DNA from 2 places in the Viridibacillus sp. FSL R5-0888 genome. Region 1 is predicted to be linked to the other one. Evidence: riboswitches for the same ligand, from Rfam matches in the RefSeq annotation. Region 1 holds a riboswitch; the other holds the start of a gene.
The links. A riboswitch is a leader RNA that binds a small molecule or an ion and turns the genes downstream of it on or off. The one in region 1 is predicted to bind lysine.

Region 1 (13,577 bases):
AAGTAATCAAATATAGATAATTGAAAAAAACCGCCAAGAAATTTTTTGGCGGTTTTTAATGTTTTACAAGTTCTTAGTACGTTTTATCACCATTAAAGATAGAGTTTTTAACGACAACGTAATCTACTGTACGGATAGCGTCAAGTTTTTTGCCGCCAGCATAAGAGATAGATGATTGAAGGTCTTGTTGCATTTCAGTAAGGGTATCTTTTAGAGAGCCTTTATGTTCAACATACAGTTTTTTACCTTCAACGTTTTTCTTCTCACCTTTTTGGAATTCTGAAGCTGAACCAAAATATTCTTTAAGAAGTTTACCGTCTTTTTCAATAGTCTTACCTGGAGATTCTTCGTGTCCAGCAAATAATGAACCAATCATGACCATTGAAGCACCGAAGCGTACAGATTTAGCGATATCGCCATTAGTACGGATACCTCCGTCTGCAATAATCGGTTTAGTAGCAGCTTTTGCACACCAGCGTAGAGCAGCTAATTGCCAGCCACCTGTACCAAAGCCAGTTTTAATTTTTGTTATACATACTTTACCTGGTCCAATACCCACTTTAGTAGCATCAGCGCCAGCGTTTTCTAATTCTCTTACAGCTTCTGGTGTACCAACGTTACCAGCGATTACAAAGCTAGTAGGTAAATGTTTTTTAATATGTTGAATCATATTGATTACAGCATTTGAATGACCGTGTGCAATATCGATTGTGATGAAATCAGGAACAATCTTATCTGCTGCCAATTGTTCGATGAAGGCATACTCTTCTTCTTTTACTCCAACGCTAATTGAAGCGATTAATCCGCGAGCTTGCATATCTTTAGTGAAATCTGCACGTTTTCCTGGTTCAAAACGATGCATTATATAGAAATATCCATCTTCAGCTAATTGAATGGCTACTTTTTCGTCAATAATTGTTTGCATATTTGCAGGTACGACAGGCAATTTAAATGTATGTTCACCTAAAGTAACAGATGTGTCACATTCAGATCTACTATTTACTATACATTTTGCAGGAACCAATTGAATATCTTCGTAATCAAATACATTTTCCATAAAACACACTCCTAAAACCGAATAATTATTATCCTTATAAATAAAATGTTCGTCTTTTAGTAATTTACATCATTTTTGGTCTTATGTCAAAAGATAATAAGCGTTTTCATCTTATTCTGTAGATATTCAAGTAATAATCATAAAAAATCTTATAGGGAAGTTTAAAATACAGAGTTTGATGTAAGAGATTCTTAAGGGAGAGAAGTCTTTAATTTCAAAAAATGAAGTTTATTAAGAGTAGCATTAGGAGATCTTGTTGAAATATACCTTGAAGTTTTAGAGAGTAGTTGTAAATCGCTGTTTATATTCATTTTAATTAAAAATCTTTTAGCAATATCGTATGTTGTATTGGTTTCGTTTCATCGCTGGTAGTTATTTTAAAAAAATCGGTCCACTTCATATTATAATTATTTCTGTTCTTTGAATTACTATTATTGCTTTAATTTAAGCAAATTATGGACATTAAAAAGCATTACGATTAGTGGTATACTGATTAAATAGATTAACCATCTGAAAGGAGATGAAAATCTTTGAAATACATTAAATCACAAATGCAACAATTAATAAATGAAAACAAAGAATTGCATACAAAATTTAAAGAGTTGAAAAAGTCTTTGGATCTTGAAAAAAATTATGCCCTGAAAGCTTTATATCATGCAGAAGTTGCTGATGGCGGTAAATATCAACAAGATTATCAAGCGTTAGATGATCCAAAATACTAAGAGCATTTTTTAGATATATATTTGAGTATCAATGACGTAAAAAAAGACTAAAACAATAAATTTAATATAACTTGTGTAGGAATATCTGCTTATTGTAGAGTTGTATCATACAGAATATATTTAAGGGCTAATTTAGTTTTAATTGGATAATGACAGGGAAAAAGGCTTGCGTAAGGCAGGTCTTTTTTCTTTTTTTTTGGATTTTTTCTGTTAAATTAGAAATATGACGTTATTTGTAGATTATTTTTTTTATTATGTCCTATTTGATAGTAATTCACTGTTTAAGAAGTTAATATTATAGTAACAATAATACATTTCTTGAAAGGGAGCATCGTATGATAGAGATAGAAATGAAATTGAAGAAGTATTTAATTGGACTGCCTCCGATTGTAATCAATGAAGATGAAACAATGGAAGATAGTATTGAAGTCCTGGATGCAAGAAATGATGTCAATTACGGTTATATTGAAGTGACTGACGATAAAGAGTTGACAAACATCAACATCGATTTTGATAAATTAGTAGAAAACAACAATGTTGAGTTAGAAAATCTAGAAGAACTTGAGATGGATGAAATTTTACATATTACAGAGTCCTTTGTGAAGGATTTCGGCCGTGAAGTAATACAATTTAGTAATTTCTCTGAAATTGGCGAAGGAGAATATTTAGTAGTTTATGAAGCTATCGATAAAAAATTAAAACTCCCTTTACCTAATTCTGGTGCAGTTATAGAGATTAATTCATATGGCACTATTACAGCGGCTACAATATTCCAAGAATATTATCAACTTACATATCCAAAAGTGGAAGTAACAGAAGATGAAGCTAGAGAAATTTTATGTAAAGAGACATTAGTGGAATTAGGAATCGAAGAAAATGAAGAGCAAGGAGAATTTGAATTGGTTTATCAACCAATTCGAGATTATATAGGTGTTACTGTTGATGGGGAAGTTCAAAAAGCAAGTCAGTTGTTCAGTGAATCACAGCTTGAACAATTTGCTGTTACACCTGTCCAAGTGACGAAGGCATTACCAAAATTATTGGGTGCAACTGATCAATATGTATTACGTGAAGAAGAGGGTAATTTATATTGGTATGTTGCGGAAGAGTTAGATGAAAAAGGTGAAGATGCAGAAGCTGTAATCGAAGTACTACATTTTGATGATGCAGGCGCTAACTATGAATCTAATGTGGAATGGGATACAGAAGCAAAGATTGAGTTACCTTTTGAGCAATTAAAAGACAATGCAATGCAATTTTTAGAGATTATTGCGGGTGACATACACCATAAATACATGCTTGAAGAACAATCTGTATTGAATGATGATACAGAAGAATTTGACGATGATTCGGATGATGATCTCTTCAATGTGGATGAATATGATGAAGACGAGCATGAAGACGAACATGAAGATGAACCAACAACTATGTTTACTTTTATCCCATTTTTCCAGGGATACAAATTAGACAAATACTCCGTTCTAATTGAGGTAGGTATACATACAGGAATTATTCGTTCATGTTTGTATAGCGCATTAAATATGGAGGCTATTCGAGGTGTGAATACTACACCAATGATTACATTAGAAGAAGCGGATACTATATATAAACAGAGTTTGCAGATGAAACTTTCACGTTTTGAAGAGATAGATGAAGATGATGAAATGACAATATACAGCTTAAATTACTCTATTAATGCACCTTCTGAAAATGGTGTAATTGATAAGATTAATGCTACGACAGGTGAAGTTACGTACGCTGGGTCAGATATTGTTAGAGGCTAAAAACTAGTTGTAAGAAAAAAGATAGTATTCTGAGTATTTTATAAAATGTGTGTTGACACTGAAAGTTCGTTACTGTAGACTGTGTACAATGATAATTGAATACAACCTCACTTGTTAATGGGTGAGGTAGAGGCGCGATATCTATTAGTCTTTAGTGGAGCTTGAGAAACTATGAAACTATTGAGAAGGAGATGTCGCCGAAGTTTGTAATACACTCGATGTTACTTGCTGGGTCTGTAGTTAATAACTGCAGGACTGTCTCAATGAACGTCCTAGTTCGTTGAGTTGAGCTATCTCATTTAGGGATAAGTAGAGGATTTAGGCTATTGTACAATGCGACCTGAGTTCATCTCAGGGCGCGTTTTTTATACGTACAATAGCCTTTTTTAGTATTTTGAAGAAAATTAAGGATATTATTTAGAGGGGGAGAATATAATATGAAAAAAACATGGGCAATTTTTTCTGCTATGACACTACTTGCTATTTTACTATTAGCTGGTTGTGGAACTAAAGATGCAGGTTCGGGATCAGGTGCATCTACTGAAGGGGAAACAAAAAAAGAAACATTCACAATTGGTATGGAAGCGGGATACCCTCCGTTTAACTGGACACAAAAGGATGATTCAAACGGCGGCGTGAAAATCTCTGGTAACGCAGAATATGCTGGCGGTTATGATGTTGAGATTGCAAAAAGAGTTGCAGAATCTTTAGGAAAAGAACTAGTAATCGTCAAAACAGAATGGGACGGTCTAGTACCTTCATTAACTTCAGGTAAAATTGATGCAATTATGGCGGGTATGTCTCCAACTGAAAAGCGTAAAAAGACAATTGATTTCACTGATAACTACTATACATCTAATTATGTAATGGTTGTTAAAAAGGGCAGTAAATACGAGAAAGCTAAATCAATCCAGGATTTTAGTGGTGCCAAAATTACAGGTCAATTAAATACAACACACTATGATGTAATAGATCAAATTACTGGTGTTAAAAAACAAGCTGCAATGGATAACTTCCCTGCAATGCGTGTAGCACTTGAATCAGGTGTGATTGATGGTTATGTATCTGAACGTCCAGAAGGTATTAGTTCTTCAGCTGCAAATGATAAATTTGTAATGGTTGAATTCACAGATGGCTTTAAAGCGTCTGAAGAAGATACAGCAATTGCTGTAGGTATTGAAAAAGATAGCGAATTAAAAGATAAAATTAATGAAGTTTTAAAAGGTATCTCTGAAGAAGAGCGTACAGAAATTATGGATAAAGCGATTGCAAACCAACCAGCTGCAAAATAATGTATGACGGATACCGGCTGCATATGAAGCAGTCGGTATTACTGCTTTTGAAGGAGGAACAGTATGAGTATTGATTGGATTATAAGTATAGCAACAGAAAACTGGGAAATGTTCCTTCGCGGGGCATGGATGACGTTATTAATTGCAACACTTGGTACTGTTTTCGGTGCAATCATTGGATTACTTATCGGTATTATTAATACGATTCCTAAACCTGAAAGAGGATTAAAAAGAATTGTATTAAAACTAATAAATATAATTCTTGGGATATACGTAGGATTTTTCCGAGGTACACCAATGATTGTTCAGGCAATGGTAGTTTTCTATGGTGCTGCCCAAGCATTTGGTGTAGATATGGACCGCACGTTTGCAGCAATTTTTATCGTTGCTATTAATACAGGAGCGTATATGGCTGAAATTGTACGTGGCGGTATTATCTCAGTAGATAAGGGCCAATTTGAAGCAGCTCAAGCGATTGGTATGAATCATTGGCAAACTATGATTCATGTAGTATTACCACAAGTTTTAAGGAATATTTTACCTGCAACAGGTAACCAATTTGTTATGAATATTAAAGATACATCAGTATTGAATGTAATTGGGGTTACAGAACTATACTTCCAAACAAAATCTGTTTCGGGGAATAATTTCAGATATTTCGAGTCATTCTTTGTAGCATGTATTTTATACTTAATCATGACATTCGTAGTGACGAAAATTCTACACTACTTTGAAAAACGATTAGATGGTCCACAAAACTATCAAATGATTGATGATCTAGAACAAATGGAAGGCAAAAAAGCATGATGCGGACAAAGGAGATAGACTTATGAAAAATGTAATCGAGATACAACATCTAAGCAAATCCTTTGGCACTCATGAAGTTCTTAAAGACATTGATTTCTCTGTAAACAAAGGGGAAGTTGTCTGTGTCATCGGCTCTTCAGGATCAGGGAAATCTACGCTTCTACGTTGTATTAACTTATTAGAAAGACCAAGTGGAGGACAGATTGTTTATCAAGGTGACAATATTCTAGATAACAACCATAATATAAATAATTATCGTACAAAACTAGGTATGGTATTCCAATCATTCAATTTGTTTAATAACCTTAATGTATTAACAAATTGTATTGTAGGTCAAACAAAGGTTTTAAAACGCTCTAAAAGTGATGCTGAGAATGTTGCTATGAAGTACTTGAAGGTTGTTGGTTTAGATCGTTATGTCAATGCGAAGCCACACCAATTATCAGGTGGTCAAAAGCAACGTGTAGCTATTGCTAGAGCGCTGTCTATGGAACCAGATGTATTACTTTTTGATGAACCAACATCTGCACTCGACCCAGAAATGGTTGGAGAAGTTCTAAAGGTTATGAAGGAATTAGCAGGTACAGGTCTTACGATGTTAATCGTGACACATGAAATGGAATTTGCAAGAGAAGTTTCAGATCGTGTTGTTTTCATGGATAAAGGGGTCATAGTGGAAGAAGGTTCACCAGAGCAAATCTTTAACCATCCGCAAAATGAACGTACAAAGTCATTTTTAAAACGCACGTTTAAACAATAGGGGTATTGAATAAGAAAGCCGTTTTTACGTCATTCGTTTGATGTAAGAAACGGCTTTTTATATATGCCACTTATTGTTGATTTCTTTTATGAACATAGAGGTATTCTTTTTACTTCCCATAATAGGTGAATATACATAGGAAAAACTCCGCTTAAATATATGGTCTTCTAAACGGATAGCAGCGAGTGTCCCTCTTTTTAATTCATGTTCAATGACACTCTTTGATAGTAGTGTAAGTCCGTCAATTCCTTGTGTCATAAATTCTTTTAATCCTTGATTACTGCTAATGGAGATTAGCGATTTAATATTGATACTGTTAGATTCTAGTACATGAAGTAAGTAATTACGTGTACCTGAGCCTTCTTCGCGAGTTAGCCATGTGTGATTATGTAAGTCTTGAATCGTTATGATTTCTTTTTGGGCAAGCACATGTGAAGGAGATGCGACTAACAATAACTCGTCTTCCATGAAGGGTTCTATAATTAACTCTTTATTGGTTGTTTGCCCTTCGATTAAGCCGATATCTATCTTCAGCAATTGAACAGCTTCAACAACCTCATCCGTATTTCCGATCATTACCTCCAGATGAAGTTCAGGATATTTTTGCTGTAAAGTAACGAGTAATGAAGGTAGTACGTATTCGCCAATGGTAAAGCTTGCGCCAATTAGCAGTTTTCCTTTAATTTCATTTTGAAGTGTTAGAATATCCGATTTGGTCTGATCGTAAATAGCTAACATTTGTTTAGCGCGATCATAGAGAATTTCACCAGAGGGGGTAATTTTTAGAGATTTAGGTGAGCGTAAAAACAACTGTGTATTAAATTCAGTTTCTAAATTTTTTATGTGTAAACTAACGCTAGGTTGAGAAATATGGAGGTATTCAGCTGTCTTCGTGAAGTTTTTTATATCCGCTAAAGCAACGAATGTCTTTAAAGCATCGTAATACATTAAATTCCCCCTTATTAGAAATACTAATAGTCATAATTACTTATCTGTATTTTACTGATTATTAATTCTCCAGTAAAGTTTAGGTACAAACAAAAATAAATGGGGTTACAAAATGAAGAAAATAATAAATGTTCTACCTGGATTGATAATTTGTATTATGATCGCTTTTATTGGAATGGTATTTGGACGTTTCTTTCCAAGTTTAGGCAGTGGGTTATTTGCTATTTTAATAGGTATTATGATTGGCAATTTAAAATTTGGGTCGAACTCGATGTTAAGACCAGGAATAAAGTTTTCAGAAAGTAATCTGCTATACTATTCAATTATTTTATTGGGTGCAACGCTGACATTTAACTCTTTATTTAATATTGGGCTAACGGGTATCTCTTTTATTCTTATTCAAATGGCTGGGACAATTGCTTTTGTTATTTGGTTGGGAAAAAAATTAAGTTTTGGTGAGGACTTTCGCTTATTGATGGCGAGTGGTAATGCAGTTTGTGGTTCTTCAGCTATTGCATCAACAGCACCAGCAATTAATGCAAAAACATCAGATATGGCTGTATCAATAACAATTGTTAATTTACTAGGTACGGTTTTGATGATTCTTTTGCCTGTCATTACAAGTACTGTTTTTCATAATAATATTCTACCGTCTTCAGCTTTAATAGGTGGGACATTGCAATCCGTAGGGCAAGTAGTTGCTAGTGGGAGCATAGTTGGTGAGGCAGTGAAAGATCAGGCAGAAATTTTTAAAATCAGCAGAATCATTTTCTTAGCATTAGTCGTGTTTGTTCTAACACGTATAAAGATGGCAAATCAAGAGGCTCAAGAAGCTCAAGAAGCCACTAAAGGAAAATTCAACATACGTTCAATTGTTCCTTGGTATGTAGCAGGGTTTTTATTATTGTGTGTAATCAATAGTATTGTTTTATTTCCAGCAGCAATTACACATCCAATCAAAGTTTTTGGAAATTATTTGGAAATCACGGCACTTGCAGGTATTGGTATGAGTGTTAATATAAAAGATTTAACACAGCATGGATGGAAATTATCTGCATATGCAGGTGGTATTGGTCTATTCCAAATTATTTTTGCGTTGATCCTAATATTCATTTTGCTTTAATACCCTAAAATAGTTATATTATTTGCAGGCAAAAATAAAGAAGTGGTCGATTTACTATATAAAAATGCAAATGATTGTGGTGTTGAATATATAACCGCTGAAAATGATGCAAGAACAAGTATTAATATAATAATGAAAAAAACCTCTCATAAATGAGAGGTTTTAGTTTATTTTTTAAACAATAGGTAAATGAAGTACGGTGCACCAATTAGAGATACGATAATACCCGCTGGAATGCTACTGAAGCTTATAATATTACGCCCTATAGTATCGGCAAGTAGTAATAGCCAACCACCTGTTAAAATAGCCACAGGTATAAATAATTGATTTCTCGGTCCTACTAGTGCTTTCGCAATATGAGGTGACAAAAGACCAATGAAGGCAATTCCGCCGGTGACCGAAACCGCAGAAGCAGCTAATGCTACAGCAGTTAACAGTAAAACAATTCTTTCTTTCTCAAGTGAGACACCTACTCCAATAGCTACAGGTTCACTCAAGTTTAATAAGTTCAGTTTATTTGCCTTGAATAGAGTATAAGGAATTAATATAACAAGCCAAGGCAAAATTGCCCATACAAATGCCCAATCATTTCCCCAGATATTACCTGCTAACCATTTAGCTATAAAATCCACTTTTGTACGTTCAGCTGATGAGATTAGAACAATCATCACGCCTGAGAGCGCCATTGAAAACCCAATACCGACCAAAACTAAGCGTACCGGTTGTAGACCTTCTTTCTTACTATAAGAAAATGCATATATCAATATAGCCGTTAGCAAAGCACCTAAAAAGGCAACTGCCGGTAAGACATATATAAATGTTCCAACATCAACAGGGAAAAATAAAAAGAAAATAGCTACGCCAACTCCAGCGCCAGCATTAATCCCGATAATTCCTGGATCGGCTAAATCATTACGTGTAATGCTTTGCAAAATGGAGCCAGATAATGCGAGTGCCATACCCGCTAAAACAGTAATAAGAATTCGAGGTAGGCGTATTGAAAAGAGAACAAATTCTTCTTTGAAAGTACCGTTACCAAGAATAGTTGGAATGATACGGTCGAATGAAACTGAAGATGCTCCCATACCTAAACCGATAATAAATGTAGCTATAATTAATGCGCATAGTATAAATATGATTAATCGTTGTCTTCTAATCAAATGAGGTGCAATCATGAGAATACTTTGCCCCCTCTACGAACAATGATTAAAAAGAACGGTAGTCCTAAAACAGCAATAATAGCAGCAATAGGCGTTTCATAAGGTGCGTTAATTGTACGCCCAACTGTATCAGCTAATAGCATAAAGGAAGCTCCTACGATAGCTGACATGGGAATAACAAGACGGTAATCTGTACCGACAATGGCACGCACGATGTGAGGTACCATTAAACCAATGAAAGCCATATTTCCTACAAGTGCCACTGATGTTCCAACTAAAATAATAATGATGAAAAATAAAATGATCTTTACACGCATTGTATTTTGCCCTAAGCCAACTGCTACTTCTTCACTTAAACTTAGTAAAGTGAGCTGTCTTGAAAGAAGGAGAGCTACAATTAGACCTACAATAATAATAGGTATAATTAGTTGTAACTGACTCCATGCAGTGCCGACAAGGCCCCCAGCTGTCCACATAGAAACGTTTTTTGAAATTTTAAAGTATAAGGCTACCCCGTCAGCTATTGCATAAAGGAATGCAGAAACTGCAGTTCCGGCTAACACCATTCGTAGTGGAGAAAATCCACCTCTTTTTAACATACCAATTCCAAATACTAAAACAGCGCCAATTGCGGCACCTATGAAACAAGCAATCATAATACCAAAATAGCTTGTGGATGGTAGAAGAGCAAAGGTGATGGCTAGAGCAGCATTTGCACCAGCAGTTAGTCCAAGTAATCCTGGATCTGCTAATGGATTTCGTGTCATGCCTTGCATAATAGCACCCGCAACAGAAAGGGCGGCACCAACAAAAATGGCGCCGACCTCTCTCGGTAAACGGATTTCTCGAATCATCGTAATGGTATCACTCGCTGAATCTGAAGTAATAGCTAGCCATACTTCTCTTACAGAAGTATTTGCAGCACCGAATACCATAGCTACTGTAAATATACAGATCAGAACGATAATTCCTACTATGAATTTAATAACAAACGGTATGGATTGTTGTTTTTCTTTTGTCATAGTTAATCATCATTCCTATTTTAAAATTAGTGATGCTTATTTTCCTAAGAAATGGTCTTTGAAGAATTCTAATTGATATTCTAGAGTTAACGGATCATTGAAATAGAATTCATTAGCATTTGCTTCATATACATGACCATTTTTAACAGCAGGAATGTTTTTAAATGTTTCTGTTTTTTGGAATGAATTATCACTATCCGAGAATTTACTTAAGATAACATAATCACCAGCATAATCAGGTAAAACTTCTTGAGATAGAGCATAATAGCCGTCTTTTAAGACTGACTCTTCTACTTTTTTAGGCATTTTTAATTTCATTTCTTGATATAAAATTTCTGTTCCACGACCCCAGTGATCGCCGTATACATATAGGTCTTTATTGAAGTTTTCGATGACAGAAACTGTTGTATCTTCCCCGATTTTCGCACGGATTTCATCGCCTGCTGTAGCAGCACGTTCTTTAAAATCGTCAACCCATACTTTTGCTTCTTTTTCTTTATTTAATAATTTACCAATTTCTAAATGTTGTGTAAGGTAATCTACTTTTCCGTAAGTAAATGTTACTGTTGGAGCAATTTCTTTTAGTTTATCAATGTTTTTAGCAGTTGAAAGACCAATGATTAAGTCTGGTTCAAGCTCTATAATTTTCTCTATATCTTCATCTGTTACTTCTTCAACGTCTTTTAAAGTTGAATCAAAACGAGGATTCATTTTTGCCCAAGCGTCAACACCTACAAGTGGTACATCAAGTGCCATTACGTTACCTGCAAAAGAACCTAATACTATAACTTTTTGTGGGTTGGCTGGCACTTCTACTGGACCATCTTCAGATTCATATGTAATCGTCGTTGGCTCATTGTTTTTATCTGCTGAAGTATCCTCAGCTTTATCCTCAGTTTTATTGCCACAAGCGGCAATGATTAAAACGAATAATAATACGAATGGTATAAATAACTTTTTCATTTTTCTGCTCCTTTTAGTAAATCATATGTGACACACATTGGTTTGTTTGTTCTAGGGTCTATTCCGATATGAGCATCAATTGCGAATACTTTCTCAAGTACATCAGCTGTAATAACATCTTCGCAATTTCCTGCCTTCACAATTTCCCCATCTTTTAAAGCAATAATATAATCAGCAAAACGCGCTGCTTGATTTAAATCATGTAATACCATGATAATAGTACGTTCTTGTTCTTCGTTTAACTTTTGTAAAAGGTTGAGAACTTCTAATTGATGAGCTAAATCTAGATAAGTTGTTGGCTCATCAAGGAAAATAATCTCTGTCTCTTGTGCAAGCGCCATGGCAATCCAAACACGTTGTCTCTGACCGCCTGATAATGCATCAACAGAGCGGTATTTGAATTCAGTAGTTCCTGTTACATCGAGAGCCCATTCAATGACGTCATAATCCTCTTTTGTTAACCGGCCAAGTCCCTTTTGATAAGGAAAGCGTCCATAGGATACAAGCTCCCCTACTGTCAACCCACTAACACTCTCTGGTGTTTGAGGGAGAATAGCCATTTTGCTCGCTAAGTCCTTCGTATTTTGCTTGGCAATGTTTTCCCCATCTAGCAAGACTGCACCTGATTGCTGAGAAATAATACGAGTCATTGTTTTCAAAAGCGTTGATTTACCACAACCATTTGCGCCGATGATCGTTGTAATTTTCTTATCGGGAATTGATATACTCAATTCTTTGACAATTAAACGGTCACCATAACCAATGCTTAAGTCATCTGTATATAGGCGAACCATAATATGACTAACCTCCGTTTACAAAATAAAATTAATAGCTTACAATTGAGAATGAATTTCAGTATCATTGCACATGCTTAAATATAAGGTCAATGATACTGAAAGTCAATTAATTTTTTCAATTGAAGAAAATAGATAGATACATAAATTATTTAATACAAATTAGGAGTGTTAATATATGGAACTACAAGAGTTGTACGATGTGACGATAATTGGTGGAGGACCAGCAGGATTATATTCAACTTTTTATAGTGGATTACGTGAAATGAAAACGAAAATCATTGAATATCAACCTTATTTAGGTGGTAAATTGCACGTTTATCCAGAAAAAATGATATGGGATGTAGGGGGACATAAGCCGCTACCAGGAGAGCAATTGATTGAGCAATTAGTCGAACAAGGATTAACGTTTAATCCAACTGTTGTGTTAAATGAAAAAGTAGAATCCATTGTAAAAAATGATGGAAACCTTTTTGAGTTAACGACAGCTTCAGGAAATAAGCATTACTCCAAAACCATAATAGTTGCCGTTGGAAGTGGTATCTTGAATCCAACGAAAATTCAACTTGAAGGTGCAGATAAATTTGAAGTATCGAACTTGAACTACACTGTAAAATCTATTCAACGCTTCAAAGATAAAACGGTCATCATTTCTGGCGGCGGTAATTCAGCAATTGACTGGGCAAATGAATTAGAGCCAATAGCGAAAAAGGTGTATTTAACGTATCGAAAAGATCAACTAAATGGGCATGAATCCCAAGTGAATCACTTATTAGAAAGCTCGGTTACATCTTTTTTTAACACATCTATTACAAAATTTATCGCTAGTGAAAATCGAGAAATAATTGAGAAAGTCGAATTAACAAATCATCAAAGTAATGAAGTAGAGTATGTAGAAATTGATGAAGTCATTATTAATCATGGTTTTGAACAAGATGCGTCTTTACTTCAAAATAGTGAAGTTGAAATTGATATTGCGGAAAACTTTTATATTGAAAGCAACTCTTCGGGCGAATCATCAGTACCAGGTCTATATGCCGCAGGTGATATTGTAAAATATGAAGGGAAAGTGAATTTAATTGCTGGCGCATTCCAAGATGCAGCAAATGCAGTAAATAAGGCTAAAAAATATATTGAACCTGAGG
Region 2 (5,653 bases), 270 kb from region 1:
TATGGTCACCTGTGAATGCTGTATAGTTTTGACCAACAACAACAATTGCACAAAGTACAAAGGCAAAAATCGGACCGAACGGGAACCATTTTGCTTTATAAGGTAATTCGTTTAAATCGCGACCTTGTATGATATATGCTTTACGGAATCGGTAATGACTTACTGCGATCCCTAGCCAAGCCACAAACCCACACATACCTGAGGCATTTAGCAACCAAATATAGACAACACCATCACCGAAGAATGATGCAATGAATGATACACAAGCAACTAAACAAGTTGCTACTAGTGCTGCCATCGGAATACCGCGTTTGTTTAGTTTGGTAAACATTTTTGGTGCTTTACCGTCTTTAGCAAGCTCCCAAAGCATACGTGAAGATGCATATAAACCAGAGTTTCCTGAAGATAATATCGCCGTTAAAATGATCGCATTCATAACTGAAGCTGCAAACGCGATACCTGCATTTTCAAATACTAATGTGAACGGACTAACTGTAATATCACTACTAGCTAAACGTTCATCAGTAAATGGAATTAATAAGCCAATCGCTAAAATTGCTAAAATGTAGAATAAAAGGATACGCCAGAAAACTTGACGAACAGCTTTCGGAATATTTTTTCCTGGATCATCTGTTTCACCCGCAGTAATCCCAAGTAGCTCAGTTCCTTGGAATGAGAAACCTGCTGCTAAGAAAATACCGAACATTGCGAAGAAACCACCATGGAATGGACCATCTTCAATGAAGAAATTTTTGAATCCAACTGGGTCTTGTCCACCCATCAAACCAAATACCATCAAGAAACTAACGATGATAAAGACAACAATTGTAACGACTTTAATTAGTGAAAACCAATATTCACTTTCACCAAAGCTTTTAATCGATAAGACATTCAAAGTGAAGATGATTACTAAAAATCCTGCTGTCCAGACAAATGATGATACGTCTGGGAACCAAAATTTCATAATTAATGATACCGCTGCAATTTCTGCTGCGATCGTAATTGCCCAGTTATACCAGTAGTTCCAACCAAGAGCAAAGCCAAGCGCTGGGTCAACGAATTTAGATGCGTAAGTACTAAATGAACCTGATACAGGCATAAATGCTGCCATTTCCCCTAAACTTGTCATTAAAAAGAACACCATAATACCAATTAAAGAATATGCTAATAACGCTCCACCTGGACCCGCTTCGTGGATAGCTCCACCACTTGCTAAGAACAGCCCTGTACCGATTGTTCCTCCAAGTGAAATCATCGTCACGTGACGACTTTTCAATCCTCTATTAAGACCTTGCGTTTCTACGCTTTGGCCATTATTTTTATTACTCATTAAGAATCTCCTCTTTCCATTTTTCATTGCAAGAAGGTTAACTTGATGTCATAAAAAATACCATCACAAGGAATATGCGATGGTATCGAAATATGCCCATCAACCTTGATAAAGATAGCTCAACACGCCTGCTAAGACGTGACAGTTCTGCACCTTTCGGCAACAGCCCCAATGATTATAAGAAAAAGCTTATAATCACTTCGGCGATATTCCCTTTCAAATAGAATCCCCGACGCTTTTCGTCTCATCCATTTTACTTTTTAATACCGCGACCTCTACCTCATCGAATGGATGAGGCATTGCAATATATTAATTTAATATGTCCCCATTATAATACAAGAGTGTTCTATATTCAAGATGTAAATTATCTTGAATATTAGAACAATTTAAGTTAATTTTTGTTAAGACTTCAGAATATAACTTTTGCATCACTCGGTAGCGTTTGAATATGTTTTAAGTAATTGAGCACTATCACACTTTCTCCATAACCTTGGAATGAAAGCATGCTAGCAACATTTGTTGCTGTATTTTGGAATAAATCACACATAGTAAATAGTGCTTGCCATGCTGAATCATAGCTAGCATTATTATATGTTGCGAGTAACTGCTCCCACACCTTTTTTGGTAACAGGTACTCTAGGTCCTTGCCATTTTTACCAACGCTTTTAGAAAAGTCTGTTTGCACTCCGACTTGCCAAGAAAGCATTTGAATCAGCATTTCACGCGTATTATTAAAATGTGCTTGTGCATAGAGCATTTCTTTTCTCCATAAACCTTTCGCAATATATGTAGAAACCCACCAAAATTCATTACAACAATCCTTATAATGTTCTTCTGTCGGGCATTGCACCCAATAATTCACATCCGTTGGTGAAGGGAGTTTAGGAAGTGACCCATCTTTATCTAACAAGATTGTGGTTAAACTATCTTCCTTACAATATTCTTCTTGTTCTTCGACAGGGATAAGCATCAAATCAATTCGGTTTCCATCCGAAAATTGCATCAAGTATGTATAGCGCCCACCAAGTTCAGGAGGAAACAACACCATATCTTCTGGCGTTTGCATAATGATTCTCTCTCCAAAAATATTTACCCAATAAGGGGTGTTAGTAAATGATTTGATATCCGTCACAATATAAACGATATCAAAATCTTGAAAGGGATCCTTTTTCACATTCATATTTGTTCTTGAACCATTCATACAAACCGCGCGTACGCGATCATCATTTTTCGCTATATCTAGGATTAAATCCATCATTTGCTGCGCTGTTCTCATCATCAATACCCCCGTATTAAATTGGTGATTTTATTTTGAGCCATCTTATTATAATTATCAATTTTCTTTGATATAATTAACCTTTGTCAATTAGTAGGTTTAAAATATTATAAGATTTATAAATATATATAATAGGAGGAGTTACAATTGGCAACAAATAAAGCTGTTCAAAATGGCAACAAGCTAAAATGGAATCGTAAAGTTTGGCTACTTGTAATTGGGATTATTTTCATTGCTTCTACATTACGTGCTCCTTTAACTTCTGTAGGTCCAATTATCTCATTCATTCGTGATGGTCTTCATATTTCAAATGTATTAGCAGGATTTATCACAACGATCCCTTTGCTTGCTTTTGCTGCTATTTCACCATTAGCGCCAAAATTTTCAAAGCGCTTTGGCATAGAACGTACTTTACTATTCTCAACAGCATTACTTGCTGTAGGGATTCTTACTCGATCATTAGGTACCACATCCACACTGTTATTAGGTACTTCTCTAATCGGTGTAGCAATTGCTTTTGGAAATGTACTGTTACCAAGTTTGATTAAATTAAAATTCCCTTTACAAGTTGGGTTACTAACAGGAATTTTCACTGTTTCGATGAATCTATCTGCAAGTTTAGCAGCTGGTATTAGCTATCCACTTGCTAGCGGAGAACTCGGCTGGAGAATTGCGTTAGGTATCTGGTTCATTTTAGCAATAATCGCTATTATTGTTTGGCTCCCACAAATTCGTAAATCTAAGTCTGAATCTAATATTGGCTCTGAAACTAATAAAGAACACATCCCACTTTGGAAATCACCTCTAACTTGGACAGTTACATTAGCAATGGGCTTCCAATCTCTTATTTTCTATACAACTGCGGCTTGGATTCCTGAAATGTTGCAATCACAAGGTATGAGTGCTAATACAGCTGGGTGGATGTTCTCCTTTATGCAGTTCTCGCAATTACCTGCAACATTTATGATTCCCATTATTGCTGGCCGTAGAAAAGATCAACGCCCACTTGTTATTGTTTTCGGCGTTCTTTATCTAGTAGGATTCGGAGGTATTTTAGCTGGATGGACCTCTTTAACAGTGTTATGGATGATTTTACTTGGACTTGCAGGTGGTGCATCATTTAGTTTAGCTATGATGTATTTTTCACTGCGCACGCGTACTGCTCATGAAGCGGCAGAATTATCTGGTACTGCTCAATCACTTGGTTATTTATTAGCTGCTATCGGTCCTGTACTATTTGGCTATGTTCACGATATTACCAATAGCTGGACAACAGCTATCATTCTATTCATCTTTACAGTTCTGCTATTAGTAACTGTTAGTATGCATGCTGCAAAAGAAGGTTATGTTACCCCTGAAAAATAGAGTTGAATCCGAGCTTATAATGGTTAGGGTTTTTATATTACTAGGCGCAAGTTATCCACATAAAAAAGCTATTAGGTAGTTTAACCACTACCTAATAGCTTTTAATTTTTATTGTCTTTATAATTGCTGGCTTACTATTTCCCCTCCACTTTATGTCACACAATTATAATATTGCTATAAATTACTTCTCAAAATGATAGCGACCGTTAAATAATCCAATTGTGCCAGGTTCTTTAGAACCTGAAAAATTAACTTGGAATGGAAATTCGCCTTGTTCTGCTAATACTTTTGCAACAATTCCATCTCCAATAGGACTAGCAAAGTATAAGTCCCCTCCAGCTAATGTAAGAACCTGTACAATAGCATTCAACTCTGGATCGACATATGCTTCTGCAACCTCTAACCCTAAATAACGAGACCATTTTTCAGCAGTTTTTTCAGCATCTATTACAGCAAAAGTAACACCTGCAAATTCTAACTTTTCTGGTTGATTTCCAATGACACCTTTTTCAATTTGTTCCTGTCTACGGGCATCGTCATTATCGTCCCATTGAATAATAAATGGTAATTGAAGAGAGTCATTTCCTTCACCAGCATAAAGTAACTGCCAGCTAATAATACTGCCATCTGGTCGTTTTCTGTTCATTGGTACTGGCCCATTTACTGATAAACCTTGCTCTTTCAAACGCTCTGCTATACCTTCAATATCCGTTGTACGAGCTGCAAATCTTACGAAACCTTCTTTGAATTTATTATTTACTACTGTTTCAATAAGGCTGTGATGTAAATGTTTTGCCCCTGCTACTAATTCTCTGTCGTATGTACCAAGGTACTCTATATAACTTAGATCAAAGTAACTAAGTGCATTGTACGTTCCGCGCCCTTCATGAACGCCACCTTCAACAGCGTAAATTCCTTGATTTTGTAATGGCTTAATTACTTCTTTTGGCTCATCCACAAAATGTACTAAGTGATCAAAAGATAATGTCATGTTCCAGTCCCCCTTATTTAAATAAATAATGTGAAACGATTTTCACAAATGATTTCTCTATAGTTAATAACGCTCTTTCATCAAAATCAAATTTTGGATGATGATGTGCAAAATGAGTGCGTTCGTCGTCATTTCGTGAACCTGCTTTAAAATAAGTACCTGGCTTTTCATTTAAAAAGTACGCGAAATCCTCCCCACCCATTGACGGTTCAAAATCAATCACAGATTCTGTACCGAATTCTGCTTCAAATAATTCTTTCACAAGCTCTGTTTCAGTTGGATGATTGTAAAGGGCTGGGTAGCCATGCAAATAATCGATTTCACATGTGGCATGTGCTGATTCCGTTACTCCTTTGACAATTGAGTAGATTTCTTCTTTTACCTTACTCCGAACATCCTCTGTCATCGTCCGGACCGTTCCTTCAATAATTGCCGAATCTGCAATGATATTAAAGGCACTTCCAGCGTGGAATACACCAACTGTCACCACCGCTGCATCAAATGGATTTAAGCGACGACTGACAATTTTTTGCAACGCTCCAACGATTTCACTACCCACTATAATCGAATCGATGGATTGCTGTGGTTTCGCACCATGCCCTCCTAGTCCTTGGATTTTAATTGTGAATTTATCAACTGCAGCCATTTTGAAACCATCCCCAACAGATACCTTTCCAACTGGCGAACCCGA

Region 2: another riboswitch for lysine. It lies ahead of MKY02_RS20220 (amino acid permease); the one in region 1 lies ahead of MKY02_RS21580 (transporter substrate-binding domain-containing protein).

What each region holds. Positions count from the first base shown of each region.
Region 1 is NZ_JBBPAU010000001.1:4,355,810-4,369,386, reverse strand. It holds gene MKY02_RS21600 (LysR family transcriptional regulator) at 1-16, shown strand, start outside; gene guaC (GMP reductase) at 74-1,057, opposite strand; gene MKY02_RS21590 (hypothetical protein) at 1,588-1,779, shown strand; gene MKY02_RS21585 (hypothetical protein) at 2,115-3,563, shown strand; lysine riboswitch at 3,683-3,864, shown strand; gene MKY02_RS21580 (transporter substrate-binding domain-containing protein) at 4,001-4,855, shown strand; gene MKY02_RS21575 (amino acid ABC transporter permease) at 4,919-5,662, shown strand; gene MKY02_RS21570 (amino acid ABC transporter ATP-binding protein) at 5,685-6,422, shown strand; gene MKY02_RS21565 (LysR family transcriptional regulator) at 6,480-7,370, opposite strand; gene MKY02_RS21560 (YeiH family protein) at 7,483-8,493, shown strand; gene MKY02_RS21555 (FecCD family ABC transporter permease) at 8,661-9,668, opposite strand; gene MKY02_RS21550 (FecCD family ABC transporter permease) at 9,665-10,675, opposite strand; gene MKY02_RS21545 (iron-hydroxamate ABC transporter substrate-binding protein) at 10,712-11,638, opposite strand; gene MKY02_RS21540 (ABC transporter ATP-binding protein) at 11,635-12,432, opposite strand; gene MKY02_RS21535 (NAD(P)/FAD-dependent oxidoreductase) at 12,611-13,577, shown strand, end outside.
Region 2 is NZ_JBBPAU010000001.1:4,093,200-4,098,852, forward strand. It holds gene MKY02_RS20220 (amino acid permease) at 1-1,330, opposite strand, end outside; lysine riboswitch at 1,438-1,616, opposite strand; gene MKY02_RS20225 (aminoglycoside 6-adenylyltransferase) at 1,740-2,606, opposite strand; gene MKY02_RS20230 (CynX/NimT family MFS transporter) at 2,754-3,971, shown strand; gene MKY02_RS20235 (VOC family protein) at 4,153-4,962, opposite strand; gene MKY02_RS20240 (M20 metallopeptidase family protein) at 4,976-5,653, opposite strand, start outside.